4 regions of the Pseudoalteromonas sp. CF6-2 genome follow, and region 4 is predicted to be linked to each of the others. Evidence: predicted binding sites of a transcription regulator. Region 4 holds the regulator's gene; each other region holds the start of a gene.
The links. The regulator ArgR, encoded in region 4, controls arginine synthesis, uptake and breakdown. The targets are predictions, from matches to a motif close to ANTGAATANNTATTCANT.

Region 1: a site for ArgR is predicted at 5,601-5,618, ahead of gltB (glutamate synthase large subunit). Genes of this name have one in related genera too.
Region 2: a site for ArgR is predicted at 6,055-6,072, ahead of argC (N-acetyl-gamma-glutamyl-phosphate reductase). Genes of this name have one in related genera too.
Region 3: a site for ArgR is predicted at 2,272-2,289, ahead of L3Q70_RS12405 (OadG family transporter subunit). Genes of this name have one in related genera too.

Annotation. Positions count from the first base shown of each region.
Region 1 is NZ_CP091442.1:1,441,390-1,449,614, forward strand. It holds gene L3Q70_RS06685 (sigma-54 dependent transcriptional regulator) at 1-446, opposite strand, end outside; gene L3Q70_RS06690 (FtsX-like permease family protein) at 527-1,732, opposite strand; gene L3Q70_RS06695 (ABC transporter permease) at 1,743-3,056, opposite strand; gene L3Q70_RS06700 (ABC transporter ATP-binding protein) at 3,059-3,766, opposite strand; gene L3Q70_RS06705 (HlyD family efflux transporter periplasmic adaptor subunit) at 3,785-5,038, opposite strand; gene gltB (glutamate synthase large subunit) at 5,719-8,225, shown strand, end outside.
Region 2 is NZ_CP091442.1:2,890,876-2,899,100, forward strand. It holds partial or broken gene argH (argininosuccinate lyase) at 80-1,943, opposite strand; gene L3Q70_RS13375 (argininosuccinate synthase) at 1,996-3,198, opposite strand; gene L3Q70_RS13380 (ornithine carbamoyltransferase) at 3,208-4,128, opposite strand; gene argB (acetylglutamate kinase) at 4,136-4,897, opposite strand; gene argC (N-acetyl-gamma-glutamyl-phosphate reductase) at 4,897-5,907, opposite strand; gene argE (acetylornithine deacetylase) at 6,129-7,283, shown strand; gene panP (pyridoxal-dependent aspartate 1-decarboxylase PanP) at 7,320-8,225, opposite strand, start outside.
Region 3 is NZ_CP091442.1:2,668,452-2,676,676, forward strand. It holds gene L3Q70_RS12395 (sodium ion-translocating decarboxylase subunit beta) at 1-180, opposite strand, end outside; gene oadA (sodium-extruding oxaloacetate decarboxylase subunit alpha) at 191-1,969, opposite strand; gene L3Q70_RS12405 (OadG family transporter subunit) at 1,984-2,232, opposite strand; gene L3Q70_RS12410 (DUF1328 family protein) at 2,753-2,926, shown strand; gene L3Q70_RS12415 (hypothetical protein) at 2,978-3,169, shown strand; gene L3Q70_RS12420 (TonB-dependent receptor) at 3,399-6,365, shown strand; gene L3Q70_RS12425 (hypothetical protein) at 6,397-7,323, opposite strand; gene L3Q70_RS12430 (YcxB family protein) at 7,447-7,914, shown strand; gene csrA (carbon storage regulator CsrA) at 7,940-8,131, opposite strand; gene L3Q70_RS12440 (aspartate kinase) at 8,225-8,225, opposite strand, start outside.
Region 4 is NZ_CP091442.1:566,169-574,393, forward strand. It holds gene L3Q70_RS02690 (Fe(3+) ABC transporter substrate-binding protein) at 681-1,685, shown strand; gene L3Q70_RS02695 (iron ABC transporter permease) at 1,757-3,391, shown strand; gene L3Q70_RS02700 (ABC transporter ATP-binding protein) at 3,388-4,431, shown strand; gene L3Q70_RS02705 (Dyp-type peroxidase) at 4,494-5,393, shown strand; gene argR (transcriptional regulator ArgR) at 5,390-5,857, opposite strand; gene mdh (malate dehydrogenase) at 6,083-7,018, shown strand; gene ispB (octaprenyl diphosphate synthase) at 7,114-8,085, opposite strand.

The sequences.
Region 1 (8,225 bases), 880 kb from region 4:
TTGGCATTATGTACAGATGCTTCACGTTCTTGCTGGTGGCGGGCAAAGGTTTCGTTTTGTTGTTTTGCCTTACCCAGTTCTATCAGATTATTTACACAGGTAAGCAGCTTTGTATCGTCCCATGGTTTTGGTAAATAATCAGCAGCGCCTGCTTTGACGAGTTCAACGGCCGTGGAAAGCTCTGTCCAAGCGGTGATTAAAATGATCGGTAAATGAGGGTTAATCTCTCGTAAGGCATAAAAGAGTTCTTTGCCTTCTTCGCCTGAGGTTGTGTCGGCGGTAAAGTTCATATCTTGAATAACAAGTGCAATACGCTGGTACTGTACAGCCTGAGTTGCCTCAAAAGGGTTGCTTGCTGTAACAACCTCAAAATTATGAATTTCGAGTAATAATGACAACGCATCTAAGATAGCAGGGTTGTCATCAACGATAAGTATTTTTTCCATATTATTGTTTTAGTTATTTTCCTAATCAGGTGCAAGGTAAATGCTACACTGTTAATCCAGTGTAGCATAGGTTGGGAGAACTAAATTGTTCGGGTTGCAATGCTCGGTGAGATGTTCGCCGCACGTTTTGCTGGAGCTAGTACAGCCAATAAGCTCATAACAAACACACACAAAGCCGTACCAAGTACGTAACTAATCTCTAGTTGTGCAATAGAGAAGTGCTGCATAAGTAGCTGCCCTAAATAAACAGCAGCAATGATGCCAATGACTAAACCAACACTACAAATCATGGCGTTTTCAACTAAGAAGTAGCTGATGATGGCAGATTTTCTTGCACCTAATGCACGGCGAGTACCGATCTGTTTTGTACGTTTACTAATATTGAATAGAGTCAGGCCAAAAATACCCAGGGCAGTCACCAAGACTAAGATAGTAATAAGTACAATCAGCATACGCATCATTAATGTATCTTCTGCCATATATTGTTCTTTGTCTTCATCAAGGCCACGAATGCGAGAAATAACACGTTTGTTGTAGTTTTTTAACATGGCCTCTTCAACACGGTTCATTACAGATTGACGTTGGCCTGGTTCAGTTCTTACTACAAATCGTGCATTACTACCTGCTTTAATAAAAGGGAGCAATGCGACATTATCAGGGCGGCTATCTTTAAGCCATGGGCCTTTCATTAAATCAATCACGCCGATGATTTTCATTGGGATATCACCAAAATAAATGGTTTGCCCAAGGCCGTTGCCATCAGGGAATAACTCATCAAGCAGGGTTTTTGTCACAACAGTGACCTTTGAGAGCTCATCGTAATTGTCAGTGACAATCACCTCATCCTCTGTGTAGTTGCGCCCTGCAATTAATTTCACACCATAAGTATTGAGACCATGCTCATCGATAAACATATAAGAAGTACGCGCTGATTTACCCTCTTCAGGCGCTGGCTTTAAACTAAAGTCTGATGATGAGCCACTGCCTGAAAGCGGTGTATTACTTGAATACGCAGCATCGACTACGCCAGGTATTTGGCGAAGCATGGCTTCATCGAGTTCATACTGTTGAGACAGTGATACGTCTTGACCAAACATCATTACATGGAATACGAAGATATCTTCTTCAGGGTAGCCGGTTTGTTGGCTTAAATAACCAATTCTGTCTTGGATAATAAATGCAGCATTACTGACAATGGCTGTGGTAATGGCTATTTGTATAAGTAATAAGACTGCGCCAACCTTTGAGCGGCATAAGGCGTTAAAAATAGGTTTAATTTCAAACATGTTACTTTCCTTATTGGCTCTTCAGGTAAATAGCAGGGTTGGTTTTGCACACCAGCCAAGCAGGGTAAAGTCCAGCAATAACGCAGGTACTAATGGCTATAACAGGAGCGCTCAAAAGCATGCTTAAATCCATGGTTGCTAGGCTTTTATAATAGCTATAGCTTTGACGCACACCTAACAAGCCAACTTGAGCAAGAATGATCCCCAAAATACCGCCTAAAAATCCTAGCATGGCTACTTCGACGATGTGCTGGTAAAAAATTTGTCGTTTACTTGCGCCAAGAGCTCTTCGTACACCCACCTCTGAAGCTCTTCGTAAAAATTTCGCAAGCAGTAAACCAAGAATGTTCGCAAGGCATACAGCCAAAAACATAAAGCTAAGACCAACAAGAATCTCATTATCTTCACTGACTACATTGTTGTATTGCATCCACTCATTTACATCCCGTAGCTTGGCCTCTAGTTGCTTACGATTGAAGCGACCTAGCTTTTGCTGTTCTTGCATGTAAGCCATCAAGAAATCTTGGTAAGCCTGTTTTTCCTCAGGCGTTTTAAGTTCAACCCAAAATTGTAGCCACACTAACTCTGAATTTAACTTATCGTTGAATGTATTGGTTTTTTCGTGTTTCCATCCATTTGTGTTACCCCAGTTTTCCAGCTGGCGAGCTTTCATAAGGCTAAAAGGGAGGAATAGCTGCTCTGTTTTATTGAATGAGCCGTTATTTAAATCGTAATACTTAGTTGTAATATCCCAATCATCAATAACACCCACCACCTCGTAACTGGCATCGTCAAGGTAGATAATTTTTCCAATCGAATTTTCGCCGGCAAATAATTTGTCATTAAGTTCTTTGCTGATCACGACAACGGGTGCGGCATTTGCCTCTTGTTGCTCGCTCCAAACACCTCCATATAGAAATGACAAATTAAACATATCGAAAAAGTCAGGTGTAGTGAGGCGAGCTTGACCTATAAAGGGTTTTATTTTGTCTGAGTCTAAATAAACTGAAAAACCAGTGCGTACCATAGTTACACGTTTGCCACCTGCATCCGCTTTATTCAAATTCACTGCGTCTTGGTAGGTCAATTGTAAGGGGAGGTTGTCCTTAGTCCACCAAGTGCTGCCATCGTCCATAATTTGAAGCTGTACGCTGTAAAGTTGGCTGCTTTTTTCAGGGATCGGATCCGCCGACATCATGTGATAAACAGAGAGGCTTGTCATCGTGACACCAATACCAATAGCAATGGCTAGCACCATTAAAAAGCTCACTAATGGCGTGCGCTTAAAGCTACGCCAGCTTAAATCTAAATAATGAAGGAACATGACTATACCCCTGCCGCTTTTAAGTTTTTAGTGCCTTGATATAAGGTTAGATCTGCGAGTTGACCATCAACGACCTGAATGTTTCGAGGTGCTCTGCGAGCAAGTTCAGGATCGTGAGTAACCATCACAATAGTTGCACCATCACGATTTATTTGTTCAAGTAGTTCCATTACTTGGCGAGCCATTAAGCTATCAAGGTTACCCGTTGGCTCATCGGCAAGTAAAAAACGAGGTTCACCAGCAAGGGCTCTAGCAATAGCTACACGTTGCTGTTGTCCGCCAGAGAGCTGTTGAGGAAGGTGTTTTGCACGTGATGCTAGACCAACTTGCTCTAAACATTGCTCAATTCGACGTTTACGCTCGGCTGCTTTAATCCCACGGTAACGAAGGGGTACTTCGATATTTTCGTATAGGTTCAAGTCAGGGATGAGGTTGAAACCTTGGAAAATAAAACCGATTTTTTGATTACGAAGGTCGGCACGTTGATTGTCATTGAGTTTACCGACATCAATTCCGTCTAATAGATATTGGCCCTCATTAAATGGCTCTAGCATTCCTGCAATGTTTAAAAACGTGGTTTTACCTGAGCCGCTTGGGCCTGTCACTGCAATAAATTCACCCTCATCTACTTGTAGGTTAAAATCACGAAGTGCATGAGTTTGTACCATTTCAGTTTGATACACTTTATTGATGTTATTCATTTTAAGCATAATTATAATTCCTTGTTGTTAACGTAAAACGAGTACCGGTGCTTGTTTATAACGGTCGTAGTTAGAGATGATTAATTGATCGCCAGCTTGAACGCCTTCTAAGAGCTCCACAGCGTTAATACTGCTAGCGCCTGTTTTTATATCGATTAAGTAAGCCATATCACCATCAATTCGATAAGCACGCGTCCCACCTTGTTGTAAAAAGGTGCCGCGCTTTACTTGTAAAACATTGTCGCGATTTTCTAAGAGAATGCGGGCTGTGAGACGTTGATTTTGGCGAATTCCAACCAGTTCATCATCAAATCGTACTCGTGTTGTCACTTCGCGGTTGTTTACTTCCGGAGATATTGCTGACAATGTTCCCGTCACATGACGAGCACCGAGCGTTAGTTCGACTTGCATCCCTAAACCTAATTCATTAGCATAACTTTCTGGCACTTGAAGCTCGGCTTCAAAGTTACTTAAGTCCACCAAAGTCATTAATGGCTGACTTTGAGTTACGGCCTCTTTTTGTTGCACAAGTAAATTCCCCACGATGCCGCTCACACTGGCTATGATAGTTAGGTCATTTACTTGGCGAAATAAATCATCAACGATAAGCTGCTGTCTTGCCAGATCTCGCTCTGCGGCTTTTAACTCAAAGGCAAGGGTATCTTTTGCAAGCGCAACCTCTTGCTCAGCATGTTTATAAGAAAGTTTTGCTCTTGCTAAATCATCGACTGCTTTTTCTAAATCAATTTGGCTTATTAAGTTTTTCTTTATAGATAATTGGGCACGACGGTTTTCACGGTCCGCAGCATTAAGTTCAACCTGAGCAAGGTCGAGCGCTTTCGTTAAGCTTAATTTTTGTCTACGTGCTTCGAGTTGCTTGCGTTGAAGCTCACCATCAAGCCTTGCAAGTACAGATTGTTGCTGTTTTAGCTCATTTGTTAGCTCAGGGCTTTTTACAATTGCGATGACGTCATCTTTTTTTACGCTGTCACCTGCTTTTACTTTCAAATCCACAAAGCCGCGTTCAGGGCTGTATACTTTGGGCGCATTTGCAGCAACGATTTTGCCACTGGCGGCGACATCTCTAATGAGAGGTTGCTGAGTTACTTTGCTGATTTGTAGGCTTGCCTTCTCAACGGAAATACTGCCTTCGGTGTCCGCAAAAATACTGCCTATAGCAACCGAGCCAATTAATAATACACCGATAATTAGTGCAACTGGTTTTGCAAAGTTATTCTTCTTCGTCACCGAGATATCCTGAGCACTGGTATCTTTTATCATCATAGTTCCTTAATGTTCTCAACTAACATAATCATGAAACCCACTACTAGCATGGTGAGTGGCGATGCAATAAATAAACTAAAAGTGAACATGTCCTGTCCTTAAATCTGCTGATGTAATTTTATATACCAACAATATGCCAACTTTTATTCTTTTGATTTATAAGGGTTTATTTATCTTATTGATGTTATTTCAATGTCCGCGGACAGAAAAAGTGTCCGCAGCGGACACTTTTTAATAAGTGGGTTTACGTGCGCGTAAAGAGCAAGCTTTTAGGAGTGTAAGCGTAAATAGTTATCTAAAGAGTTACAGTAAGTGCCTAGCGAGTCTGGTTTATATGAGTAGGTGATATCTAAATTCTGCATTATCATTCAAAAAGTGAATATTTATTCATTTTAGTTGTCAGTTTACGTTAACGTAAAGAGTGGTTTTTGAAATTTTTCTTTTACAAGTTGTTAAATATGACACCAGTGTCATAAAAAAATAACGGTGAAAATACGCCTAAATGTAAAAAATTAGCATAGAATTTACTAAGTGCATTTAAATGAGAAATATTCATGAATATGAATATGTATTCAAAACTCTATTGACTCAGAGATTATTTGGCGATAGTTTTGTTCGTCTGCTAGCCCTGTCACAAGAGACTAAAGGGCTGGTCGTTGTAGCAAGGGGAGGGGTCTATGTTATACGACTCAAAATTAGAAAAAGATAATTGTGGCTTTGGCTTGATAGCCCAAGTCAATGGACAAGCGAGTCACCGCTTGATCCGAACAGCAATCACAGGGCTTGATCGTATGGAGCACCGTGGCGGTATTTCTGCCGATGGTAAAACCGGTGATGGTTGTGGTTTATTAATGCAAAAACCCGATAGTTTCTTTCGTGCTATTGCTAGCGAACATGACTGGCACCTAGGAAAGAACTACGCCGTAGGCATGGTATTTTTGAATGCCGATCCTGTACTTGCGCAAACAGCTAAAGATGTGTTGAGTGAAGAACTCGAAAAAGAAACCTTGAGCATTCAAGGCTGGCGCGTTGTACCGACTGATGCGTCATGTTTAGGGCCAATTGCAAAAAAACAACTACCAGGCTTTGAACAAATTTTTGTTAGCGCCCCAGAAGGCTGGCGTCCGAAAGATTTAGAGCGCCGTTTATATGTTGCGCGTCGTCGTGCAGAAAAGCGCCTTGAAAACGATGAACATTTTTATATTGCTAGCTTATCTGGTTTGGTCACTGTCTATAAAGGCTTAATGATGCCAGTTGACTTACCTAACTTTTATTTAGATTTAGCTGACATTCGCATGACCAGTGCGATTTGTGTATTTCATCAACGTTTTTCTACCAATACACAACCTCGTTGGCCATTAGCGCAGCCATTCCGTTATTTAGCACACAATGGTGAAATTAATACCATTCAAGGTAACCGCCAGTGGGCCCGTGCCCGTGCGTATAAGTTTGCCTCACCACTTATCCCTGATTTGCAATCAGCTGCACCGTTCGTAAATGAAAGCGGTTCTGACTCTTCAAGCTTAGACAATATGCTTGAGTTGTTCTTAGCGGGTGGCATGGATTTATTCCGTGCAATGCGTATGCTTGTACCGCCTGCATGGCAAAAAAACCGTGCTATGGATGAAGACCTACGTGCATTCTACGACTTTAACTCAATGCATATGGAACCATGGGATGGCCCTGCTGGTATTGTCATGTCTGACGGTCGTTTTGCAGCCTGTAACCTTGATCGCAACGGTTTACGTCCAGCGCGTTATGTGATCACCCAAGATGGTTTTATAACACTCGCCTCAGAAGTGGGTATTTGGGACTATGCACCAGACGAAGTGGTTGAAAAAGGCCGTGTTGGCCCTGGCGAGCTGTTAGTTATTGATACTCATCAAGGTAAAATTTGGCATTCAGATGAAATTGACCAAGATCTTAAGTCACGTCATCCATACAAAGCATGGCTCGAAGCAAATGTTAAGCGTTTAATACCGTTCGAGCAGCTCTCTGAAAAAGATGCGGGTAATCGTTCATTTGATGACGAAACATTGCTTAAATATCAAAAGATGTTTGGTTTCACTAACGAAGAGCTTGATAGTGTTATTCGTGTGATGGGTGAAAACGGTCAAGAAGCGACAGGTTCAATGGGTGATGACACTCCATTTGCCGTACTATCAGAAGGTCACCGCTCGTTATTTGATTACTTTAGACAGAAGTTTGCGCAAGTAACGAATCCACCGATTGACCCGCTTCGTGAAAATCACGTTATGTCACTGGCAACCTGTATTGGTAGTGAGCAAAACGTATTTAACGAAACCACTGGTCACGCTAAGCGTTTGCAGTTTGATACACCAATCTTGATGTATGCAGATATGCAGCAGTTACTTAATGCTGATGATAAATATTACAGCTACTGCAAAATTGATATCACTTACACAGTAGAAGAGGGGCTTGAAAGCGCTATCACACGTATTTGTGACGAAGCGCAAGAGAAAGCGGCTTCTGGTTGTGTGATGTTAGTGTTAAGCGACCGTAACTTCAGCGAAACACAGTTGCCAATTCCTGCTGCGATGGCGGTAGGCTCTATTCAGAAACGTTTAGTTGATAATAACTTGCGCTGTGAATCAAACATTATCATTGAATCAGGCAGTGTTCGCGATGCTCATCAATTCGCTGTATTACTCGGCTTTGGTGCAACAGCAATTTACCCATACCTTGCTTATGAATCACTGGTTGCTATGAGTGATAGTAAGGTGATCAATAAGACTTATTGTGAAGTAACGCTTGCGTATCGTAATGCGATAAACAAGGGTCTTTATAAAATCATGTCGAAAATGGGTATTAGCACTGTTGCGTCATACCGCTGCTCGATGTTATTTGAAGCCGTTGGTTTGTCTGAGGCTATCGTCGAAACCTGTTTTAATGGTGTGGCAAGTCGTATTAAAGGGGCGTGTTTCACTGATTTTGATGACGATCAACGCAAGCTTCATAAACTGGCATTTAGTAAGCGTAAATTGTTAAGCCATGGCGGTTTATTGAAATATGTGCATGGCGGTGAGTATCACGCGTATAACCCAGATGTTATTCAAACGCTACAAAAAGCAGTGCGTTCTGGTGAATACAGTGATTATGTTGCCTATGCTGATTTAGTAAATAATCGTCCGATCACTAATTTGCGTGACATGTTGGCAGTAAA
Region 2 (8,225 bases), 1.3 Mb from region 4:
ATCTTTTTGATCAACTCAGCAAATTTCAGGCATAAAAAAACGCACAGGGGTAACCGTACGTTTTTACTATCCAGGGAAATTAAGCTACGTTTTTACACGGGATCACCGCATTCTCACGAGGCCTTAAAATAAATTCCATTGCGACTTCATCGCAATTGTCTTTGCGAAGGCAAAGCTCACAATCTTTCATGACTTTTTCCGGTAAACTATCTTTGCTGCAATAGCTGAAGCCTTGTTTTTTAAAAAAATCTGGCACGCGCGTTAATACAATGACACGGCTAAGCGCCAACTTTTTGGCTTTAACTAATAAGTGCTCAACTAATTGTTTGCCTTGACCTGTGATACTCATCTTTGGATCAATCCCTAAAGATCGGATCTCTGCAAGTCCTGTATCGTAAATATACAATGAGGCGCAGCCAGCAACCTGGTCTGCAACCTCCGTGACTGCAAATTCATTAATTGAATGAATCATGTCACTTTTAGCGCGAGGTAGGTTTTCCCCATTCATTGCCCAGTATTGAATTAGTTGGGCAATGCTCTCAACGTCATTTAAATTTGCATCACGTACTTTTATTTGCCGTTTTTTTTGCATATTCAATTGCATTAGAGACTTGCTCAACAGAGGTACCACCTAATGCCTGACGTGCTTTTATACATGCGTCTATTTCTAATACAGGATAGACATCTGACTCGAAAATGCTATGTACAGATTTAAATTGTTCTAAACTTAAATCTTCTAAGTTATTCCCTTTAGAAATAGCCATTTGCACTAAGGTACCAACAATGTGGTGCCCTTCTCTAAAGGGGATGCCTTTAGCCACTAAATAGTCAGCAAGCTCAGTCGCATTTGAGTGACCGCCTTTTGCAGCAGCAAGGGTTTTATCTGCATTAACTTTAATACCTTTGATGCACGCTTGCGCCATATGAATACACGCAAGCCACGTTGGCATCGCATCAAATAAGCCTTCTTTGTCCTCTTGCATATCTTTATTATAAGCAAGCGGCAGTGCTTTAAGTGTCATCATCATGGCGCTAAATGCACCAAATACACGGCCCGTTTTACCACGGATTAACTCAAGTGCATCTGGGTTTTTCTTTTGCGGCATTAATGATGAGCCTGATGTTACTCCATCAGACAGCTCTATAAAGCCCGCTTCGCCTGAGTTATAAAAAATCAGGTCTTCGGCCATACGCGATAAATGAATCATTGAAATTGACGCGCAGCTTAATAGCTCAACCACAAAGTCACGGTCAGATACAGCATCTAAACTGTTACGTGTTGCTGCGGTAAAACCTAACCCTTCGGCAAGAGTTTGCCTATCTATTGGGTACGCCGTACCCGCTAAAGCACCGCTACCGAGTGGACAATAATTCATACGATTTTTGGCATCGGTTAAACGGCTTTCATCACGCTCAAGCATTTCAACATAGGCCATACACCAATGGCTAAATAATACAGGTTGTGCACGCTGTAAGTGTGTATAACCCGGTAGAATAGTGCCTAACTCACGCTCAGCTAAGGCAATAAACTCACCTTTAAGCTCTGCAATGGCTTCAAGAATATGCTCGGCAGTATCACGACACCATAAACGGAAATCTGTCGCTACTTGGTCATTACGACTACGACCCGTATGAAGCTTTTTAGCAAGATCGCCCACTTTATCAATCAGTGCTGACTCAACATAAGAATGAATGTCTTCATGCCCTGCTCCAGCCACTGCTTGTGGGTTTGCTTTAACTTCATCTAACAGCTTATTCAGTGCTGCAACGAGGTCATCATATTCTTGCTGATTTAACACATTAACTTGCTTAAGCGCTCCCGCCCAAGCAACCGAACCAATAATGTCTTGCTCTGCAAGTTGATAATCAAAAGGAAGTGAATCGTTAAATTGCTTAAACGCTTCATCTGGCCCCGTAGAAAAACGTCCGCCCCATAATGCCATTGAACTGCCTCCAAACTCGGCGATTGCCCCGCTTTGCAAGGCAATAATTAAATTACTTTTTCGTTAGTGCTGAGATTCTGCTAGATAGCGAGAATAAACGAATGAAGCCTTCTGCATGTGATTGGTCATATACATCATCTTCGCCGAAGGTTGCGAAATCTTCACTGTATAAGCTATTCGGTGATTTTTTCTGTACCGCAGTGACTTGACCTTTATAAAGCTTAAGCACCACTTCACCGGTTGCGAGTTTAGACAGAGATTCAGCCCCAGCTAGAATCGAATCTTTCAATGGTGTAAACCAACGACCGTCGTAGACAAGGTGTGAAAACTCACCACCCAGTACTTCTTTCCATTTACGGCTTGATTTATCGAGCACGAGTTCATCAACCGCTTGTAATGCGGCCATGATCACTGTGCCCCCTGGTGTTTCATAACAGCCACGCGACTTCATACCGACTAAACGGTTTTCGACGATATCAACACGACCCACACCGTGTGGCGCAGCAATGTCATTTAATTTAACTAAACAGTCATAAGGTTTAAGCGTCTCACCATTTACCGCAACCACTTCACCTTCGACAACATTTAATGTCACATATTCAGGTTCGTTTGGTGCTTGCTCTGGCGAGTTAGTCCAAGTCCATACTTGCTCACTTGGTTGGCACCATGGATCTTCAAGCTCACCACCTTCGTGTGAAATATGCCACGCATTAGCATCACGGCTATAAATTTTTGTAGCAGACGCTGAACACGGAATATCACGCTCAGCCAAGTAATCAAGTAGTGATTCACGGCTCGATAAATCCCACTCACGCCATGGTGCGATTACTTTAAGATCTGGCGCAAGGGCTGCGAAACATGACTCAAAACGCACCTGATCGTTACCTTTACCTGTACAACCATGTGAAAGCGCATCAGCACCTACTTTACGGGCAATCTCTACTTGGGCTTTTGCAATGATTGGGCGCGCCATAGACGTACCGAGTAAATAAGTACCTTCGTAAATAGAACCCGTTTTTAAGGTTGGATAAATATAGTCACTGACCATTTCGTCTTTTAAGTCAACCACATAACATTCAGATGCGCCTGAAGCGATTGCTTTTTCTTCTACGCCTTCTAGCTCTTCAGCGCCTTGACCTACATCAGCAACAAATGCGATAACTTCACAGCCGTAGTTTTCTTTTAACCATGGCACGATTGCCGATGTATCTAGACCACCAGAATAGGCTAATACGACTTTTTTGATTGAACTCATTGGTGTTCCTTAAACAAAATTTGGATTTAATAATGTGACAAGCAGTGCGTTTTGCGCGTGCATACGGTTCTCTGCTTGTTGAATAATTTTTGATGCTGGGCCATCCATTACCTCAGAGGTAATTTCAAACTCACGATGAGCCGGCTGGCAATGCAACACAGTTTGCGCACCAGTTTGCTCAAGTAGTGCTTGATTTAACTGGTACGGCATATATTTAGCTTTCACCTGCTCAAGCGGTGTTTTATCGCCCATCGATACCCACGTATCAGCATAGACTGCATTTGCACCCACTGCCGCTTCAATTCTGTCGCTAACCATGACAGACGCTCCATTCATCGCTGCAATTTGCTCTGCTTGCTTAAGAATTTGCGAATCTGGCGAGCTTCCTTTCGGGCACACAGCGACAAAATCAGTCCCTAAAGTAGCAGCTAATAGCATTAGAGAGTGTGTGACGTTGTTACCTTCACCTAAGTATGCAAGCTTTAGTTTACTGACATCACCATGCACTTCTTGTAGCGTTAAAAAGTCAGCGAGTGCTTGGCATGGGTGGTATAAATCGCACAGACTATTTACCACAGGGACTGACGAAAACTCAGCAAGGGTGGTTAATGTTTTATGTGCAAATACGCGAGCAACAATGCCATCAGCCCAAGTTGAAATATTTAAAGCAAAATCTTTTACTGACTCACGCGCACCCATTGCGCCATTTTGTGAATCTAAATAAACAGCATGACCACCCAATTTATTAATACCAATATCAAATGATAAACGGGTACGTAAGCTTGGTTTTTCGAATAAGGTAACCACTGACTTGCCCGCTAAAGCTTGGCTAAAATCGACTGGGTTTGCTTTAATTTTTTGCGCTAAACCGAGTAGTTTAAGCGCGCCTTTTTGGTCTAACTCAAGACCAGATAAAAAGTGAGTAAACATGTAATACCTATGGTGTAATTTTCGTTCCTACGTGCTCGCCTTGTAATAAGGCGACTAAGTTTTCTGGCTTTAGCCAGCTTGAGATATACACACCACGTCGTAAATGTTGGGCAGCAAGAAGGCTGGTCTTAACTTTGACCTCCATCCCGCCCTGAATAACTCCTTCAAGAATTAATGCATCTATTTGCTGCGTATCAAGTTGATGTAGCGGTTGTTTGTTTGTATCAAGCACCGCTTCTACATCAGTCATAAAAATAAGTTCTGCATCAAGTTCTTTTGCAATCGCTGCTGCTGCTTCATCGGCATTAACGTTGTACCAAAGCCCATCTTCGCCAAAGCCAATAGAGCTCACTAAGGGTAAGCGGCCTTGCGCAATTAAACTTGGTAAAACACTGTCGGTGCTATCAGCGCATTGTCCAACTTGCCCAAGTGCTTTTAATTTTTGCTTAACCACAACGCCCGCTTCATAGAGGCTCATCCCCACAGGCTTATGCCCTGAAACAATTGCTTGACTCATTAGCTGTTTATTCGCACAGCCAGCCAGTGCCCCAACAATATAAGGCATTTGTTCTTTTGGACTGATACGTAAACCTTGGTGCTTCGCACTGGCAAACCCTGCGTCTTTAAGCCACGCATCAACTAATGCACCACCACCATGAACAATCACAAAGTTGGCCTGTTGCTGTGCTACAAGGACGTCAAATAAAGCTTTTGCGGCATCAGCTGTATTTAATACTGCACCGCCTATTTTAATTACCCATGTTTTCATCATAACGCTCCTACTAACCCGGTATGATGAGGAAGTCCCATCGCTAAATTAATACATTGCAATGCTTGCCCTGCGGCCCCTTTTAATAAGTTATCAATGGCCGACATAACAATCAGTTGCTCACCTTTTTGTTGCCATGCAATATCAACAAATGGTTGTTTAGCCACGCCTTTGATGCTTGGAATTTTATTGCCGAGTAAACGAATTAACGGCTCATTCGCTAGCACTTGATATGCCGCGCTCACTTGCTCTGCTGTCACACCTGGTTTTAATTGCACATAAATAGTTTCTAAAATTCCGCGAGGAAAATTACCTAAATGTGGGGTAAATAACACAGGGTGGCCAAGGTACTGCTCAATCTCAGGTGTGTGTCTGTGGTTAAACAAGCCATAAGGAGCAAGTGACACTTCGCAAAAGTGCGTATTCACACTGGCCTTCCTACCCGCACCGGTTACGCCAGAGACAGCATTAACAATGATGGTTTGCTCAGCTAATAAACCCGCTTCTTTAAGTGGCTTTAAAGAATTAAGTGCCGCTGTTGGGTAACACCCTGCTACAGCAACAAGGTTTGCTTTACTAATCGCATCGCTATTCCATTCAGCCAAACCATAAGCCGCTTGCTCTAAAAGCTCAGGATGTTCATGCGCGAAACCATAATAAGTTAGGTAATCCTCATTCCCAGCTAAACGGAAGCCGCCCGATAAATCAAAAACTTTTTTGCCCATGGCTAAAAATTGTGGCGCAAGATCAACACTCACTTTGTGATCAGTACATAGACACACATAATCAGCAGTGTTATTTATTTCCTGAAAAGCCTCAGCTGTTAGCGGTTGCAGCGGGTACGCTAACAAGCCTAAGTGCTCGGGGTATAAATCGCTTAATAATTTATCTTTATCTAAGCTCCCTTCAGACACATAACACGCTTGTAGAGTCAGTTTTGGATGCTTTGCAACTAAACTTGCTAGCTCTGCGCCGCTATAACCACTTGCGCCAATAATCACTACTTTCATTGCTTACTTTTACCTATTAAATCTATTTATCGATACGCCTAAAATTACTCGCCTAATTGCGAATAAAAACACTGTCTAAAGTAATGAAATCAGGTTATCGTCGTTTTGTGTTCATAGTGCCGTTTTAAAATATATTTATGCTTAAAAAGTGAATTGATATTCATCATAAATACTTTTATATTGTTATGCAATTAGATTGAATAATTATTTTTGGATTTTTTATGTCATTCCCCTCTTTTTTATCTATGTATCAGCAGCTAATTGCTGCCCCCTCAATCAGTTCGATTGAAGACTCTCTGTGCATGAGCAATAAAGAGGTGATCACCTTGCTCGCTACTTGGTGCGAAAGCCTTGGTTTCACATGTGAAATAACAGAGCTCGAAAACGGTAAAGGCCGTTATAACTTATTAGCGAAACGTGGTGAGGGTGATGGCGGTTTAATGCTTGCAGGTCATACCGACACGGTACCTTTTGATGATAGCCGCTGGAACTATAACCCTTTTCAACTCAGTGAGCATGACAACAAACTTTATGGCTTAGGCAGTATTGATATGAAAGGATTTTTTGCCTTTGTATTGCAAGCAATCAGTGAACTCGATGAATCCCAACAAACAGAGCCATTACTAATTCTTGCCACCGCTGATGAAGAAACCACAATGGCAGGGGCGCAACAAATTTGTCGTCATCCTAATTTAAAACCAGCACGCTGTATTATAGGTGAACCAACAGATATGACCCCAGTGTTCACTCACAAAGGCCACATGAGCACTGCGATTCGTGTGATTGGTCGCTCAGGCCATAGTTCAGATCCAGAACGTGGTTTAAACGCCATTGAAGTGATGCATAAAATGATTGCAAAATTGTTAATCATTAAAGAAGAATTAAAGAATAAATATTCAATTGAACATTTTCAAATCCCGTACCCAACTTTAAACCTTGGCCATATTCATGGTGGCGATAACGCAAACCGTATTTGCGGCTGCTGTGAAATGCACATTGATATGCGACCTTTACCAGGTTTAAGTGTGCAAGAACTGCAAGCAATTTTGCTAACTGCTGCTGAAGAGATTAATGCACACTACCCTAATGCGGTGAGTGTTATTGACTTACACGAGCCTATTCCAGCATTTAGTGGCAGTACAGATACTGCGCTTGTTAAACTTGCCGAACAAGTATCAGGCCAGCCTGCCGTTGCTGTAAATTACTGCACTGAAGCACCGTTTATTCAACAGCTTGGCTGTGAAACAATTGTCATGGGGCCTGGTTCAATAAATCAAGCCCACCAGCCCGATGAGTTTTTAGCGATGGAAAAAGTCAAACCTTCACAAGAAATCATCAGCAAAATGATTAAAGCAAGTTGCTTTCGTAATGAGTAAAAAGGGAGCTTGATGCTCCCTTTTCTAATTCACTCACTAATCCATATATTTACTTAAGTACTTTTTAAAGACAGGGTCGGTTTTCGCTAGGGCTTTTTGCTCTGCTAAAATATCTTTGAGAATTGTTTTAGAGGTTAATGGATTAGCCAATACAACCCTAAACACAACCGTTGGTTGATGGTCATATTTTGCAGGTGTTAAACGTGTACGCGATACAAAAGAGCGTCCTGCTTCACGCTGACGCTTTTGCATACTTGCGGTAAAACGATTCAACGAAGCGTAAATATCTAACTTCGTTTCTTCGTCAGCATCTTTAAGCTTAGCTTGGATTTCTTTTGGTACGTAGCGATAGGTTAATAGGCAAAGCTCAGGCTCTGAGATTAATTCAAAATCTTCATCCTGCTTAATCATGTCGGCGAAAGTACGAGCTTTCACGATACTACGGTCAATCAACATTTCGTAGCCTTTACGGCCAATAACACGTAAGCAAGCATGCACTAACATTGCCATACCTGGGCGACTGCCCTCTAAAGTATGACTGCCTAAATCTTTAGAGCCTTTACGAAGAATATATTCCGCATGATGCTCTATTGCATCTGTGGCAGCAGGGTCTTTAAATAACACAAGGCCTGCGCCCATTGGCACATACATTTGCTTATGGGCATCAATGGTGATTGAATCAGCGCGTTCGATGCCACTTAATAAATGACGGTAATTTTTAGATAATAAAGTTGCCCCGCCCCATGCTGCATCAACGTGAAAGTGACAGCCAAGCTCTTCGCTTAAATCGGCCATTTCGTTAAGTGGGTCTATACTGCCGGTTTCAGTCGTTCCAGCTACCCCAACTAGCGCCATAACTTTAATGCCAGATGCTTCAAGTTCATGGGCTTTTTCACGCATGGCTTGAACATCAACCTTGTTGTTTTCACCTGTTTTAATAGC
Region 3 (8,225 bases), 1.5 Mb from region 4:
ACCAGCCACTGGAATGTTTGTTAAAATAGCGCCGAAGCCAATAGGCAGTAAAAGCAATGGCTCAAAACTACGAGCAATCGCTAAATACAGTAGCAAGCAGCCAACTGCAATCATGATCAGTGCAGGGAAAGTAAAGTTTGCAATCCCCGTTGCATGCCAGAGGTTTAATAATCCATCCATCCCTAGCCTCCTAAGCAAGTGCAATCATGGCGTCGCCGGTAGCAACTGAGTCACCTTCCGCAACTAAAATATCAGCCACAGTACCGTCATGAGCGGCACGTACTTCGGTTTCCATTTTCATTGCTTCCATAATGATAACGACATCACCTTGATTTACAGTTTGCCCAGGTTTTACTTTGATTTTAAAAATATTACCTGCCAGTGGCGCATTGAGTGTTTCGCCAGCTGACGCTGATGCAGATTGTGGTATTAACTCACTGTCTTTAAGTGCAACCTCTTTAAGCTCGCCACCTTTAGCAACAACAACATCGTAAACTTTACCATCTACTTTCACACTGTATTGCTCAGCTTGAACCTCACCATTTGAAGAAGGTGTTGTTGATTGATCAGATTTAGCTTTTTCACCAGTCGGCACAGGTTCGAAGGCATCAGGATTATGACGATTTTTAAGAAATTTCAAGCCTATTTGTGGGAATAAAGCATAGGTAAGCACGTCATCAATCACGTCATCAGCCAACTCTAAACCCTGCTCTTTAGCTTCTTTTAATAATTCAGCTTCAAGTTTTTCGAGTTCGGGTTCAAGTTTATCAGCAGGGCGACACGTAATTGCTTCGCTTCCGTCTAAAACACGCTCTTGAAGTTCTTTATTCATCGGCGCTGGGGTTGCACCATACTCACCTTTAAGTACACCTGCGGTTTCTTTAGTAATCGTTTTATAACGCTCACCCGTTAATACATTTAGAACGGCTTGCGTACCAACTATTTGTGAGGTTGGTGTTACCAGTGGAATATACCCTAAATCTTCACGTACACGCGGGATCTCTAAAAGCACTTGATCGAGTTTATCCGCAGCACCTTGTTCTTTCAGCTGGTTTTCCATGTTAGTTAACATGCCGCCTGGTACTTGTGCTAATAAGATACGGCCATCAACCCCTTTTAGGCTGCCTTCGAAAGCGGCATACTTTTTACGCACATCACGAAAATAAGCGGCAATTTCTTCTAACTGATTAAGGTTAAGACCAGTATCTCGCTCGGTTCCTTCAACAATCGATACTATTGTTTCTGTTGCACTGTGGCCATAGGTCATACTCATTGATGAGATAGCCGTATCCAACATATCAATGCCTGCATCAATCGCTTTTTGGTAAGTTGCTGTACTTAAACCCGTTGTAGCATGACATTGCATCGCGATAGGAATAGACACCGTCTCTTTTAGACCTTTGATCAGCTGTTCACAATCGTAAGGTTTTAATAATCCCGCCATATCTTTAATACAAATAGAATGACAACCCAGCTCTTCAAGCTGTTTAGCAAGCTTAAGCCACATATCGAGAGTATGCACAGGGCTCACCGTATATGAGATCGTTCCTTGCGCATGTGCGCCCACTCTAACCGCAGCCTTTATGGCTGTTTCAAGATTACGTACATCATTCATTGCATCAAAAATACGAAATACATCAACACCATTTTTATGTGCACGCTCGACAAACTTTTCTACTACATCATCAGCGTAGTGGCGATAACCTAATAAATTTTGTCCACGCAGCAGCATTTGTTGCTTGGTGTTTGGCATCGCCGCTTTAAGTTCACGAATACGCTGCCAAGGATCTTCGCCCAAATAGCGAATACAAGAATCAAACGTTGCGCCCCCCCATGACTCTATAGACCAATAACCCGCGTTATCGAGTTTCTCAGCCATAGGTAACATGTCATCTAAGCGCATGCGTGTTGCTAACAATGATTGATGTGCATCACGTAAAACTAGTTCGGTTAATTTTAATTTAGCCATTTTCAGCTGCCCCATTATTTTTGTTTATTTCTGAATTGAGCGATTGCAGCGCTAATAGCTGCGATGTGTGCTTGCGGCACCCCCTGCTGTGAGTGTATTTTTGCAGCTCGCACGGGCTCATTGCTGTTAGGTTCATCAAAACGATTCATCAGCCTAGACATTAAGGTCACGGCTGAAATCAAAATAGTTAAAAATATAAATACACCGATCATGCCCGTAATCATCAAGCTGGCCGCGGTTGAGAGTAACCCACCTATATCCATACTGCCCCCTCGCACTGTTATAAATAAAAAATCAATATAGTTAAATAAATATTCAACATAATAACAAACACATTCAATTTGTATAGCATCTTGTAAATTGGTAAAACCAATTTAATTTAAAATAACATGTAAAACACAAAATTAACAACCATAAAGGGAGCACATTAACAGCCGAATATAGATGATAAAAATACTCGATATAGTCATAAGTTATAAAGGTGATATGGTCGATTTTAAATAAAACCACGCTAACACAGGCTCTTGGGTGTATAAAAACACCGACAAGATAAATTGGTCTTACCAAAGAAAGATTTATAAGGGGTGTTATTTTACTCATTTAAGTTGAAAAATAATCACTATGAATAAGTTACAGGCTAATTCGTAAAAGTTACCAAAAGAAAAAATTCTACAACATCAAAAAAACAGTAAGTCGTTGAAATTACTTAACATTTAATAGTGGCATAGAACTAGCTTTAATCATACCAACCGAAACGAAAAATTATTAGCCAAGGAGATCACTATGTTACGCTGGACAATCACTTTTTTAGTAATCGCGTTAATCGCTGCAGTGTTAGGTTTTGGCGGTATTGCAGGAGCCGCAGCAGGAATTGCTAAAATTATCTTTTTTATATTTCTTGTTCTACTTGTTATTTCGCTGGTATCAGGTGCGCTTAGAGGCAACACCCCCAGATAACAACCGAACAACGTTTATAGATTAATTTACACTATTATAAGGAATTTAATTATGAAAAGTTCAACTTTAAAAGCCGCTACTATCGCCCTATTTTCAGGTCTTTTCATCATGGGTTGTGAGGATAACACAGCTGAAGATGCAGGCGAGCGCATTGATGAAGCAATTACTGATACACAGAATGCTGTAGAAGATGCTTGTGAAGAAGTTAAAGAAGGCGTAAACGCAAAAGAAACTAACTGCTAATCCTTCTATACACATTACCAACCAGAAAAGCGGCCTAAGAGCCGCTTTTTTTTATGATTTTCATTCTACCCCTCACCAAAAAACAATAAAATTTCAATATTTATACATTTTCTTATCAAAAACTACACATTTACCTAGGTTGTGTACTAATCTAAACATGCTAAGAATGGATATCGAGTAGTAATCCATTGTTTTCTAGCCAACTATAATTAAATATTGGGAGATAACAATGTTAAAAAACAAACTATCAAATGCTGTAAAGCTGGCGATTAGTACAGGGGTTGTTTCTACAGCTCTTATATACGCACCAATAAGTGCAGCAGAAGAGACAAGCGACGCAAAAAAAGATCTCGAAGTAATTTCAATTACGGGTAGTCGTATTAGACAACCGGGCGCTGTTTCTGCAAGTCCAATTGTCTCAATCGGAGAAAAAGAATTAGGTTACCAACAAGAGCCTGAAGTAGAACAAATACTAAGAACTTTACCTTCAACAATACCTGGCGATGGTAGTAACGTAAATAATGGCTCTGGCGGTGCAGCCACTATTAACTTAAGAGGTTTAGGATCGCAACGTTCACTTGTTCTAATGAATGGACGTCGGATGATCCCATACAACTACAATGGCTCAGTTGACAGTTCGACAATTCCAACAGCACTGATTGAACGAATTGATATTATCACTGGTGGTGCGTCAGCTGTATATGGTTCTGATGCGATTGCAGGTGCGGTGAATGTTGTATTAAAAGAAGACTTTCAAGGTGTTGATTTAGATCTTAAACACTCTCAAACCGGTGACAATGATGGTGACAAAAACAGTATAGCCTTAACAATAGGTTCTAACCTAGAAGATGATAAAGGTAACGTTGTACTCTCCCTTGGCTGGAGTCAACGTGACCAAATACTACTTGGTGACCGTCCTTTAGGTTTACTTGGTATTGAAACGGCTACCGGTGCTAACTATGAACAATTCTTAAACGGTGAACCACCGGTTCCAGCTCCAGCAGATTGTAGTGGCCCTAACTCGGTTGAAAGTGGTGGCTCAACAACCGCATTTCCTACACGATTTGCAATCGTTGGCGCAGGTACAACAGGCTCAGGTCAGTTTAGAAATGATGGTACATTGCAACCAGATACATGTAGTGTATTTAACTTCAATCCATATAACTTTTATCAAACACCTTCAGAGCGTTATTCAGCAACCGCAATCGCTAAATATAACTTAACTGATGATCATAAAGTATACTCAAGCTTTAACTACACCAATACCAGTGTTGATACACAAGTAGCACCATCAGGTACATTTGGCTCAAGCTTTAATTTACCTTTAGCAAACCCGTTAATTGGTGATCAAGCGAGGCAATTTATGATCGATGGAGCTTCCGCAGCATTGGCTGCTGGTAGCTTAAATGATAGTAACTGGCAAGATGTTAACGGTAACGGCATTGTAGATAGTGAAGACTATCTAAAAGTGCAATTACGTCGTAGAACATTAGAATTAGGTGCTCGTACAGAACGATTTGACAGTACTCAGTTCCAAATTGTGACTGGTGTAACAGGTTTCTTCCTAGATGACTGGGAATATGATGTTAGCTATCAGTATGGTGAATCTAACCGAACAACTGTACGTGGTGGTTATACAAACCTAACCAATATTCAAAACGCATTAGACACAACGGATGGTGTAACCTGTAAAAATGGTGATTCCAGCTGTGTGCCAATTAATCTATTTGGTGGCTTTGGTACCATCACTGAAGAAATGGCAGGCTATGCACAAGCAATTGCCCTTCAACAACAAAAGTACAGCCAAGAAATTTTCACCGCAACCGTTAATGGTGCAATCGAGTTTATCGAAATCCCAGGTGCTGGTGCGCCACTTTCGATGAGTTTTGGTTATGAAAATCGTCGCGAAAAAGGCTTATTTGAGCCTGATGAATGTTTAAAACTTGCCCCTGCTAGTTGTCAAGGTGGTGCAGGTGGTAACCAACTGCCTATCACGGGTGGCTTTAAAGTAGATGAGTTCTTCTTAGAAGGTTACTTACCTGTGTTAGACGGCCTACCGGGTGCTGAAACTCTTGATGTAGAGTTTGGTTTCCGCTGGGCTGACTACGATACAGTAGGTAGCAACGAAACATGGAAACTTGGCTTCAACTGGCGTCCAGTTAGCGATGTACTTATCCGTGTTATGCAACAACAAGCAACGCGTGCACCTAACGTTGGTGAAATCGCTTCACCTGTTGTAACAGGCTTAGACAACGCGCTACAAGATCCATGTTCTGTTGCTAACGCCGCTAACATTGATGCCTCGCTAAGACAGCTTTGTATCTCAACAGGTATGACTGACGCCCAAGTTGGTAACGTACAAGATGTAATCTCTGGCCAAGTACAAGTCATTAGTGGTAGTGATCCTGCTAACCCACCAGGTGCTGAAGAAGCAGAAACATTCACTGCGGGTATTGTTTGGACACCTGAATTCAGTGCTGTTGAAAACTTCACAATTACACTGGATTACTATGATATTGATATCGATGACATCATTGGTGAGTTCTCAGCTCAAGAAATTCTTGATGCCTGTTACGTACTAGGTGATGCTAACGAGTGTGCGAAGATCAACCGTATCGGTGGCGACTTAACTATCGCGGGTGCGGGTATTGAGCAATTTACCACCAACTTAAAAAATCAACGTGCCGAAGGTATCGAACTTGGTTTCAACTTTGGTATTTTGCTTGATGACATGGGAGAGTTGCAATTCTCAGGTAATATTAATAAATACCTAACGCAAGAGTCGCAAAGCTCTGATACTGCACGCATTATTGACTGTAAAGGTTTTTACAGCACAAGTTGCGACCCTGTCTCTGAATTACGCTGGGTACAACGTACTAGCTGGATTTGGGAAGATCTAACCGTGTCACTACAATGGCGTCACATTGATGGTGTAGATATCGAGCCAATCGAAGCGCCAAATGTTTTTGAAGAATTCAGAAGCATCGAAAGCTATGATTATTTTGACTTATTCGCCAGCTACCATGTTACTGACTACATGAATGTTACATTCGGTATTGATAACATGTTTGAAAAAGAGCCACCTGTGGTTGGTAATGAAGCAGGTGATACTAGTTCAAACTCTGGTAACACATTCCCAAGTAACTATGACGTACTTGGTCGTCAATTTAAAATGGGTATTAAACTCAAATTTTAACTTTCTAAGAGCGGCCTAACGGCCGCTCATTTTATTTACATGTCGCTGTTAACGCTTTACCCGTTGCAACACTGGTTATTTGCCAATCCCCATCTTCTAGTTTCACACTTGCGATGTCACTAACTACATAATCACCTGGCACGTTTAATCGCGTTAAATTTTCTGTGAGCTGTTGATAACAAAATGGCCCTGTATCTCCATGCATAATGAGCACAGGTTTTTTTGCAAATTTAGCAAATTGGGAAAAAGCATCGCGGTAGACTTTAAATGCATCACAGTTTGAGCGCAGTGTCGCAGTGCATGCTGATTTATTCGTTGCATTGTAAATATCAGCTTGAAAGCCAATGACATACGCTTTAACGCTTTGGTTATTTAAGCCCCGCTGCAACCACTCTAAGTTTAGCCTGTCGCGTTTATCTGCTGCATCCAAAGCATCATTTTTATCACTTTTCAGTATTTGCGCGCGCCCATTATGCGTGCCCGCTATATGCAGAGTCATAAACTCAATATTATTAAATTGCCAACGCGCATTCTCGTTCATATCGAGCTGATGAGTAAAACCTTGTAATAAGTTTGCTTTTTTATAGTAATCATCGTCATACATTAACCCTTTTACATATTCTAATCGCTCAAGCTCGTCAAACTGAGGGTTTAGGCTGTCACGATCGCAATCAGTCCATTCATTATCTCCCAAAGTATAGATAAAAGGCTTATCGGTAATAGCTGTTAAAAGCTGCTTATTTGCCTGCAGTAACTTGTTTGTACAAGGTAAAGACCCTGATTTCATATCACCTAAATGCATCAAAAAGCTATGAGGCGTGGATGCGACTGCACGTGCGAGCTTGCCGTTTGGCTGAGCGAGATTAATTTCATCTATTGGTGTGTATGGCATATCACCCATAACCAAAAAGGTATTACTAGCCATTGCGAGAGCGAATGAGGCTGAACTAATAAACATGCTATTTACACCTAAAAATACAATCATAGTAAGTTCTCATAATGACAACAAAATGAAAACCAACTGCGGCAGATTTTTTCTATCGGTGCTAAACTGCTGCCAGTAAATTAAGTAGGCCCCCGAATGACATTAAGTACAACTTACACACTAGATAAACCGTATTACTACGAATGCTTTGATGAGTCACTGCCCTACTCATCACAAGCCAAGCCTAAATACCCGCTACTGGCATTATTAATAACTCTGGGCTTATTAGCTTTTTATCAATTAGATAATCATTATTTAGGCAGCTTTATGATTATGCTTGCTGTCGTTGAGTGCCTTTCGTTTTATTACAAACGTCCGTGGTGGGTAGCAAGACAAATGATGAGCCGTGCATCAGGTAGCGAGGTGACCATTTTGTTTGACGATGAAGGGATTAAGGCTGAAAACCCTTATAAGAGTTACCAATTAAGCTGGCAGCAGGTAAGCGAGATTATTGAGACTGAACGAGGTTATATATTAAAAGCACAGCGCGGTATGCAATACATCTCTAAACAAGCACTTAGCGATGAAATAGTTGTTGAGTTAAATAAAAGAGCCACTCAATGAGTGGCTCTTAAGAATTTTTCGCTGATTAAACATTGCCCGGATTTGGGTTAGATTTCTCTGCTTGGATTCGCATATAGATTTCTTCACGATGTACTGATACATCTTTCGGTGCGTTTACACCAATGCGAACTTGATTTCCTTTAACACCAAGAACAGTAACAGTTACTTCGTCACCGATCATCAGGGTCTCACCTACTCTTCGAGTTAGTATTAGCATTCTCTTGCTCCCATGTTCCAAAAAATTAAAAGATTCCGCGTCAAAAACATTTTAATGAAAACTTGACTTAAAAGTAAGTAAAAACTCTAAATCT
Region 4 (8,225 bases):
AACTTCGCCAATCCATGCCATTGCACTTTACTTATTGGTTCTGTGCAATTTAAGGCAATCCAGCCTTGCTTCCTTTTTAGTCCTTTACATCCTTGCTGGTAAATTCTTTACCTGTCCTTTACGCGTCATCCTAACGCTATCCTTTTATTAGCAACTCAGTTGCGATGCCCTTACAGCCTGTCCTTTGTTCCACTTTTTAACGTCCTGTATAACAACATCCTGTTGTTATGCCTTTCCACATCATCCTGATGCTGTCCGTAGGTTGTCATTCCATTGCGTTACTCTTCCTGAGCCTGTCCTTGTTTCCTTTATTTCCTTATGAACCTAAATCCTCGGTTTTATGAGTAATGTATTTTCTTCCGTTTACTCATTAAGCGTCTTGCTTAGTTGATGTAAGTAATTATAGAGAGTTAGCCAAGCCTTGGTAGGTTAAAATCATGCATAAATAGAGCGTTATTTTATTGCAATAAATATAAATTCCTTTATTTTCAAATGGTTGCTTTTTTATTTGCAGTGTTAACCTGTGTTTTTTACTCAATAACTGTCATGCAGGTGAGATATGTCTTACAGGTAAATTCCTAAATAGCGATAGGCATAACTTGATTGTGAGTAAAACAGGTGTAATTTCGCTTCAGTCTAGGTAAAATACTTGAGAATCGTTATTATTTAGGTGCTATAAAATGAGAAAGAAAGCCTTAGTATTATTAACAGCTTTGTTAAGCACACCTGTGTTTGCAGCTGATGTTGTAAATATATATTCGTTTCGTCAGCCTTTTTTGATTAAACCTATTTTAGATGATTTTACTAAGCAAACAGGGATCAAAACGAATGTCGTGTTTGCGAAAAAAGGACTCATCGAGCGTGTGAAACGTGAGGGAAAGCATAGCAAGGCTGATCTTGTGCTCACTTCAAATTTTAGTGCGCTTATTCAGTTAGAAGATCTTAACTTAACCCAAAAGATTCAAAGCGATGTTGTCAGTGCTAATGTGCCAAGTACATTTCGCGATAGTGATGGACAATGGGTTGCGCTTACAAAGCGTGTTCGTAATGTTTATTCATCTAAAGAACGTGTTGGGGCATTACCTGAGCTAACTTATGAAGACCTTGCTGATCCTAAATACAAAGGTAAGCTATGCACACGTTCGGGTAAACATCCCTATAATTTAGGTTTAGTGGCCTCTATGATTGCTCATCATGGAGAGGCAGGAGCAAAGCAGTGGCTGGAAGGTGTAAAGGCGAATCTTGCTCGTAAGCCTCAGGGTAATGACCGTGCTCAAGTAAAAGCTGTAAAAGAAGGTTTGTGTGACATCGCTTTAGGTAACAGTTACTACTTTGGCAAAATGATGCAAGATGAACAGCAAAAATCATGGGCAGAAGCCGTTCATATTAACTTTCCTAACCAAACTAATCGTGGCTCACATATTAATGTATCGGGTGTGGTAATGACGAAATACGCCAAAAACCCTGAAAATGCCTTGAAACTGATTGAGTATATGACCGACAATAAGGCACAAAATATGTATGCCTCAGTCAATATGGAATACCCAGTAAAAAATGGGGTTGAATTATCTGAGATGGTTGCATCATGGGGTGAGTTTAAAGAAGATAGCCTTCCACTTGATGAAATTAGTAAATATCGTCCAGCGGCACTGAAGCTAATTGATGAAGTGAAGTTTGATTTATAACGAGGATATTCCTCGTATTTTATAAAAGCTGTTTTTTAACAGCTTTTATTTTATCTGGTATTAATCCACTTATGCATGTGAAGTTTTCGCTGTCGCGTTGGCAGCTTTTAGCTTGGCTAATTGGCCTGCTGCTTGTTACACCTTTAGGTTTTTTGTTATTTGAATCTCTACAAGGGGATTCGGATGTATTTCAGCACCTTTTCGATACGGTGCTGTGGGATTATACCCGTAATACGTTATTGCTCATTTTAGGAGTGGGGCTTTTAAGTTGTGTTATTGCGTTGCCGCTAGCTTGGTTAACGGCTTATTGTGACTTTCCTGGGCGAAAACAGTTTGAGTGGGCGTTAATGCTGCCCTTAGCAATGCCCACCTATTTAATTGCTTATGTTTACACTGACCTACTTGATTATGCGGGACCTGTGCAAATAGCCTTAAGAGAGTGGTTTGGTTGGCAATCACCGGATGACTACTGGTTTTTTGATATTCGCACTTTAACTGGGGCGATCGTGATGATTGCGTTGGTGCTTTATCCTTATTTATTTCTGATTTTCAAAACGGCACTTCGAGAGCAGTCGTTTAAATTAGTACAAGCAAGTCAGCTTATGGGGCTTTCGCCAATACAAAGCTTTTTAAGGGTGAGCTTACCGCTTGGACGCGGTGCGATTGTCGCGGGTATTACCTTGATCAGTATGGAAGCGATGGCCGACTTTGCTACAGTTAACTACTTTGCCGTGAGCACACTCACGACCGCTGTTTACGATACGTGGCTTGGTTATTACTCTTTAACCGCTGCAGCGAAAATTTCGGGTATTATGCTGCTCATTTTATTTTTAACTATCATGGTTGAGCGCTTTAGCCGTCGCAATCAAGCCGTGTATGAGCGCCAATCTAGTGTTAATAGCGCAACACTTTATCGCTTAAAAGGCGGTACTGCATGGGCTGCAAGCTTAGCTTGCACAGTCGTACTGGTACTGGCTTTTATCTTGCCGGTTGGAGTGTTAGTTAAATACGCCGTTGTGTATGCCGATGAAGCATGGAATGGAGCATTTTTTAGTTACGCTTGGCAAAGTTTTAAAGTAGCGATTGTGGTGAGCCTAGTAACCATTTTACTGAGCTTACTGGTCTTGTTTTATCAGCGGATTGCTAAACACGCTTACCCTTTGATCCCAGGCCGTTTAGCAAGTACTGGCTATGCTCTGCCTGGAACCGTGCTAGCCATCGCGGTATTGTTGCCTCTAACTCAATTAGATGATGCATTAAATAACTGGCTTGAGCCTTTTGGCTTATCGCCTGGGTTACTTTTGAGTGGCACTTTATTTGCGATGATATTTGCTTATGTTGTGCGGTTTTATGCGATTGCGCATGGGGCACTTGAAAGCAGCTTCTTACGTATAAGCCCGTCGTTAGATATGGCAAGCCAATCAATGGGGAAGGGGCCATTGCAAACTTTGCGTAAAGTTCATTTACCCTTGTTAAAACGCGGCATTCTTACCGCAGGTTTGTTAGTCTTTATTGAATGCATGAAAGAGCTGCCCGCCGCATTATTATTAAGGCCATTTAACTTTGAAACACTGGCAACCCATGTGTTTCAGTATGTTAGTGATGAGCAGTTGGAGCTTGCCTCAATTTCAGCGTTATTGATTGTTTTAGTGGGGCTTATTCCTTTGTATTTCGTTAATCGTTCGATGGAGCAACATCACTCATGAGCCATTTAGTAATTAAAGACTTAGCTTATCAGTACAATGGCACTAAGGTTTTGAGTGGGTTAAGCCTCAATGTGAAGCAAGACGAAATAGTGTGTTTATTAGGGGCCAGTGGCTGTGGCAAAACCACAACCCTAAAAGCAATCGCGGGAATTTTGCAGCCTGAGCAAGGCTACATGAGTATCGATTCTAATATTGTGAACGATAATGGGGTTTTTGTTGCACCCCAAAAGCGCAATATCGGCATGATGTTTCAAGATTATGCGTTATTTCCTCATCTTACAGTGAGTGACAATATTGCGTTTGGTCTCAACACGATGAGTAAAGAGCAAAAACGTCAGCGAGTGAACGAGATGCTCACTTTAGTTAAGCTTGATGGTTGTGCCAAGCGATATCCTCACCAGCTCTCAGGTGGCCAACAGCAACGAGTCGCGATTGCCCGTGCACTTGCTTATAAACCAAGTTTGTTACTTCTTGATGAGCCATTTTCAAATATTGATACCCAAGTAAGGTTTGAGCTAATTGCCGATATTCGTCGGATTATCAAAGCGCAAAAAGTTTCTGCGGTATTTGTTACCCATTCAAAAGAAGAGGCGTTTGCCTTTGCTGATACACTTGCTGTTATGCATGGTGGAAAAATAGCCCAACAAGGCTCTGCTGAGCAGTTATTTAGCCAACCTAACTCAAAGGTGGTTGCAGAGTTTCTTGGTACGGGCATATACTTAACGGCAAAAGCATTAACCGCAACTGAATATGAGACGGTGTTCGGGGTTGTATCGTCAACCAATGCAGGTAACCATGATTGCGTACAAGGTCAAATTTATGTGCGCCCTCATCATATCCAGTTGTGTAAAGCAGAAAATGGCGATGCTCAAGGCTTAACTATTTTGCAAAGACGTTTTATCGGCACGCGTTATGTGTACCGTATTAATATTGCAGGGCAGGAGCTCGAAGTGGCCGCAGAGCAAGACCACGTTTTCTCGGTCGAACAGCCAGTAAAAATAAAAATAATGCCGCACACGGTCAATTTTTTTCGAGATTAAACATGATGTGAAATCCTAAATTGTTGATTGTGTGCCTGATAATGAATAGCTAAGGATTCACTATGGCGCAAGCGCAATCTGGGATTTGTGCTGAAGCAAACTTACATGGTTTGCACCTGTTTTTTAACGTCTATGATGGCCACGATGAGTCATTACGAAAAAAACTAAAGCGTGTAAATGTAATACAAGACGAATTTTCTGATCAGTTCTCTGAGGCTATGCTGTCTTGTGTTGTTGCTGTTGGGGCGCAATATTGGCCGCATATATTGCCTGAGTTTATTCCAAGTCAATTACAAAGCTTTCCAAATGTCACACACAGTGAACATGTTGTAAGCGCACAACCGTTCGATTTATTTGTGCAAATTCGCTCTGACCGTGAAGACGTCAATCATTTATTTGCCCTGCAAATTTTAAAATTGTTTACACCGGATGTTGAGCTAGTGGAGCAAGTTCGTAACTTTCGCTTTTTGGATGGGCGAGATTTTAATGGTTTTATCTACGCCGGCGACACACCTCACGGTAGACAAAAACGCAGTACGGCACTAGTCAATAAACCAGGGCATTTTGAAGATCAAGGTAGTTATATTCATGTGCAGCGGTTTGTCCACGATCTAACGGTGTGGCAGTACTTGTCTTTATCAGAGCAAGAGCAAATAATGGGGCGTACTCGCCTTGATAATACCTTAGTTGTGCCGGCAATTGAAACGAGCCATGCAGTGAGATCAGAGCTCAAAGATGAGCATGGTCTGCCGCTATTACTCAATCAGAGTATGCCATTTGGCGACGTTCACAAACAGGGCATACTCATGGTGTCGTGTGCCGCACAAGGTGACTCATTTGAACACGTACTGAAAAGTCGTTTAGGGCAGGGCGAGCATTATGATCATTGGCTTGATTTTACACAAGCTGATATGGGTTCGGCATTTTTCGCCCCGTCAGTGAATTTTCTAAAGCAACTTTAAACAGTATCGAATAAGGTGCGAACACGCTCAAGCGTAACATCAATTTCAGACACTTTTGCAGGGGCGATAAAAATAGTATCGTCACCTGCAATGGTTCCTAGCACACCGTCTGCTTTACCTAATGAATCAAGTAAACGTGCAATAAGCTGCGCAGCCCCTGGACTGGTGCGAATAATGATCATCATTTCGTTATGCATAATGTCGATAACAAGCTGACGCAACGGGCTTTTCGCCGTTGGTACGCCCATTTCGGCCGGTAAGCAATACACCATTTCTTGTTTCGCGTTACGAGTACGTACCGCACCAAATTTACTCAACATGCGCGAGACTTTACTCTGGCTGATGTTATCAAAGCCTTGCTCTTTTAATGCATCTACAATTTCACCTTGTGAGCCGAAGTTTTCTTCTTTTAATAACGATTTAAACGCTTTGATTAGTGCTTCTTGTTTATCTTGAGGTTGCATGCTGTCGTATCTTTATTCATAAAATGTGAAGTAATTCTACACAATTATGCATACTTATGCAGTATTTGTTTGAATTTGTCGGCTAAATGAAGGCACTTTACAACATAGTTTACAACTATGGTCGAAATTATATGCGAAATAAGCAGGATAAATTTGTTTTTAGTCGCTAATTTCATTATCTTTAGGGCCACAAGTATTTCCTACCTCAAATTACGGAGAATTCCAATGAAAGTTGCTGTTTTAGGCGCAGCTGGCGGTATCGGCCAAGCATTGTCTTTATTATTAAAAACAAGTTTACCTGCAGGTTCTGAATTATCGTTATACGATGTTGCCCCTGTTGTTCCTGGTGTAGCGGTTGATCTTTCTCACATCCCAACAGACGTTAAAGTTGAAGGCTTTGGTGCTGACGACCTAGATGCAGCATTAGCTGGTTGTGATATCGTTCTTATCCCAGCGGGTATGCCACGTAAGCCGGGTATGGACCGTGCGGACCTTTTCAACGTAAACGCAGGTATCATCAAAACATTAGCTGAAGGCATCGTAAGAAACTGCCCTAAAGCGTTAGTAGGTATCATCACTAACCCAGTTAACGGCACTGTGCCAATCGTTGCTGAAGTATTCAAAAAAGCGGGCACTTACGATGCGAATCGTGTATTCGGTATCACAACACTTGACGTGATCCGTTCAGAAGCATTTGTTGCTGAACTTAAAGGTTTAAGCGCTACAGACGTTAAAGTTCCAGTGATCGGTGGTCACTCAGGTACGACTATTCTTCCTCTTCTTTCTCAAGTTGAAGGTGTTACTTTCACTGACGAAGAAGTTGCAGCATTAACACCACGTATCCAAAATGCAGGTACTGAAGTTGTTAACGCTAAAGCGGGTGGCGGTTCAGCGACGCTTTCAATGGGTGCAGCCGCAGCGCGTTTTTGTATGTCTTTAGTTAAAGGCTTACAAGGTGAAGACGTTGTTGATTACGCATACGTTGCAGTTGAGAACGGTGACGCGGCATACTTCGCACACCCAGTACGTTTAGGTAAAAACGGTGTTGAAGAAATCCTTTCTTACGGTGAATTAAGTGCATTCGAAGAGCAAGCTAAAAACGATATGTTAGCGACACTTAACAAAGACATCCAAGAAGGTGTTGATTTCATCAACGGCTAATACCCAGATGAAAATGGGGGTATTCTCTAGTCGATGTCCTCAATAATAAAAAAGCCTGCAATTGCAGGCTTTTTTGTGGCTCGAATAAATTGGGTTTAATGATCCCGCGCAACGGCGATGCGGGCTAAACTCTCAAGTGCTTGCTTGTACGGTGTATCTGGTAAAAAAGCAATACAAGCAATCGCTTTGTCGGCTTCTTGTTCTGCTTTTTGCATCGCAAACTCAAGGGCTTTAGTATCAGCTAATGCCGTTAGAATGCTCTCTAAGTGGTCCATACCATTACCAAGCTCAATGGCTTCGCGTACTAGCTTAACTTGCTCTGGTGTGCCTTTTTGCATTGCGTAGATTAGCGGTAGGGTAGGTTTACCTTCAGCTAAATCATCACCAATATTCTTACCAAGTTGCGTGGCATCAGCATTGTAATCAAGCACATCATCAACAAGCTGGAAGGCGGTGCCTAAATGCATGCCGTATAAGTTTAAGGCATCAAGGGTTTGTTGATCTTGCTCAGTGATAATGGCGGCTAAACCGGTCGCTGCCTCAAATAATTTGGCAGTTTTACTATAAATAACCTGCATATAGCTTTGTTCTGTGGTGTCAGGGTCATTACAGTTCATTAATTGTAAGACTTCACCTTCTGCGATGACATTCGTTGCATCTGCAAGTGTTTGCATAATAGGCATTTTACCTAGCCCAACCATTAACTGGAATGAACGAGTATAGATAAAGTCGCCTACTAATACGCTCGCTGCATTACCAAACTCGGCATTAGCCGTGGGTGTTCCTCGGCGTAGGTTAGACTCATCTACTACATCATCATGTAGTAAGGTTGCGGTATGAATAAACTCTATGATGGTGGCAAGCGTAATGTGATCTTTACCCTCATAGCCTAATGCTTTTGCCGCTAAAATAGCTAACATAGGGCGTACACGTTTGCCGCCGCTGTTTACTATATATAAGCCAAGTTGGTTTACCAATGCGACATCTGAGCGCATTTGGGCGTGTATAAGTTGATTGACGTCATTCATTTCACTTTCGATTAACGTCTGGATAGCTTTTATATCCATTGATCTCCGAGCCGATTTTTATGGGTATACGGGGCTGATTGTACATCAAAAATCGCACTTGCTCGATATTTTGTGACGATTCACCAAAAAAACACCTTAAAGTTTTTTATTTAGAGCTAAATTTGTCGAGTTAAGTTTAT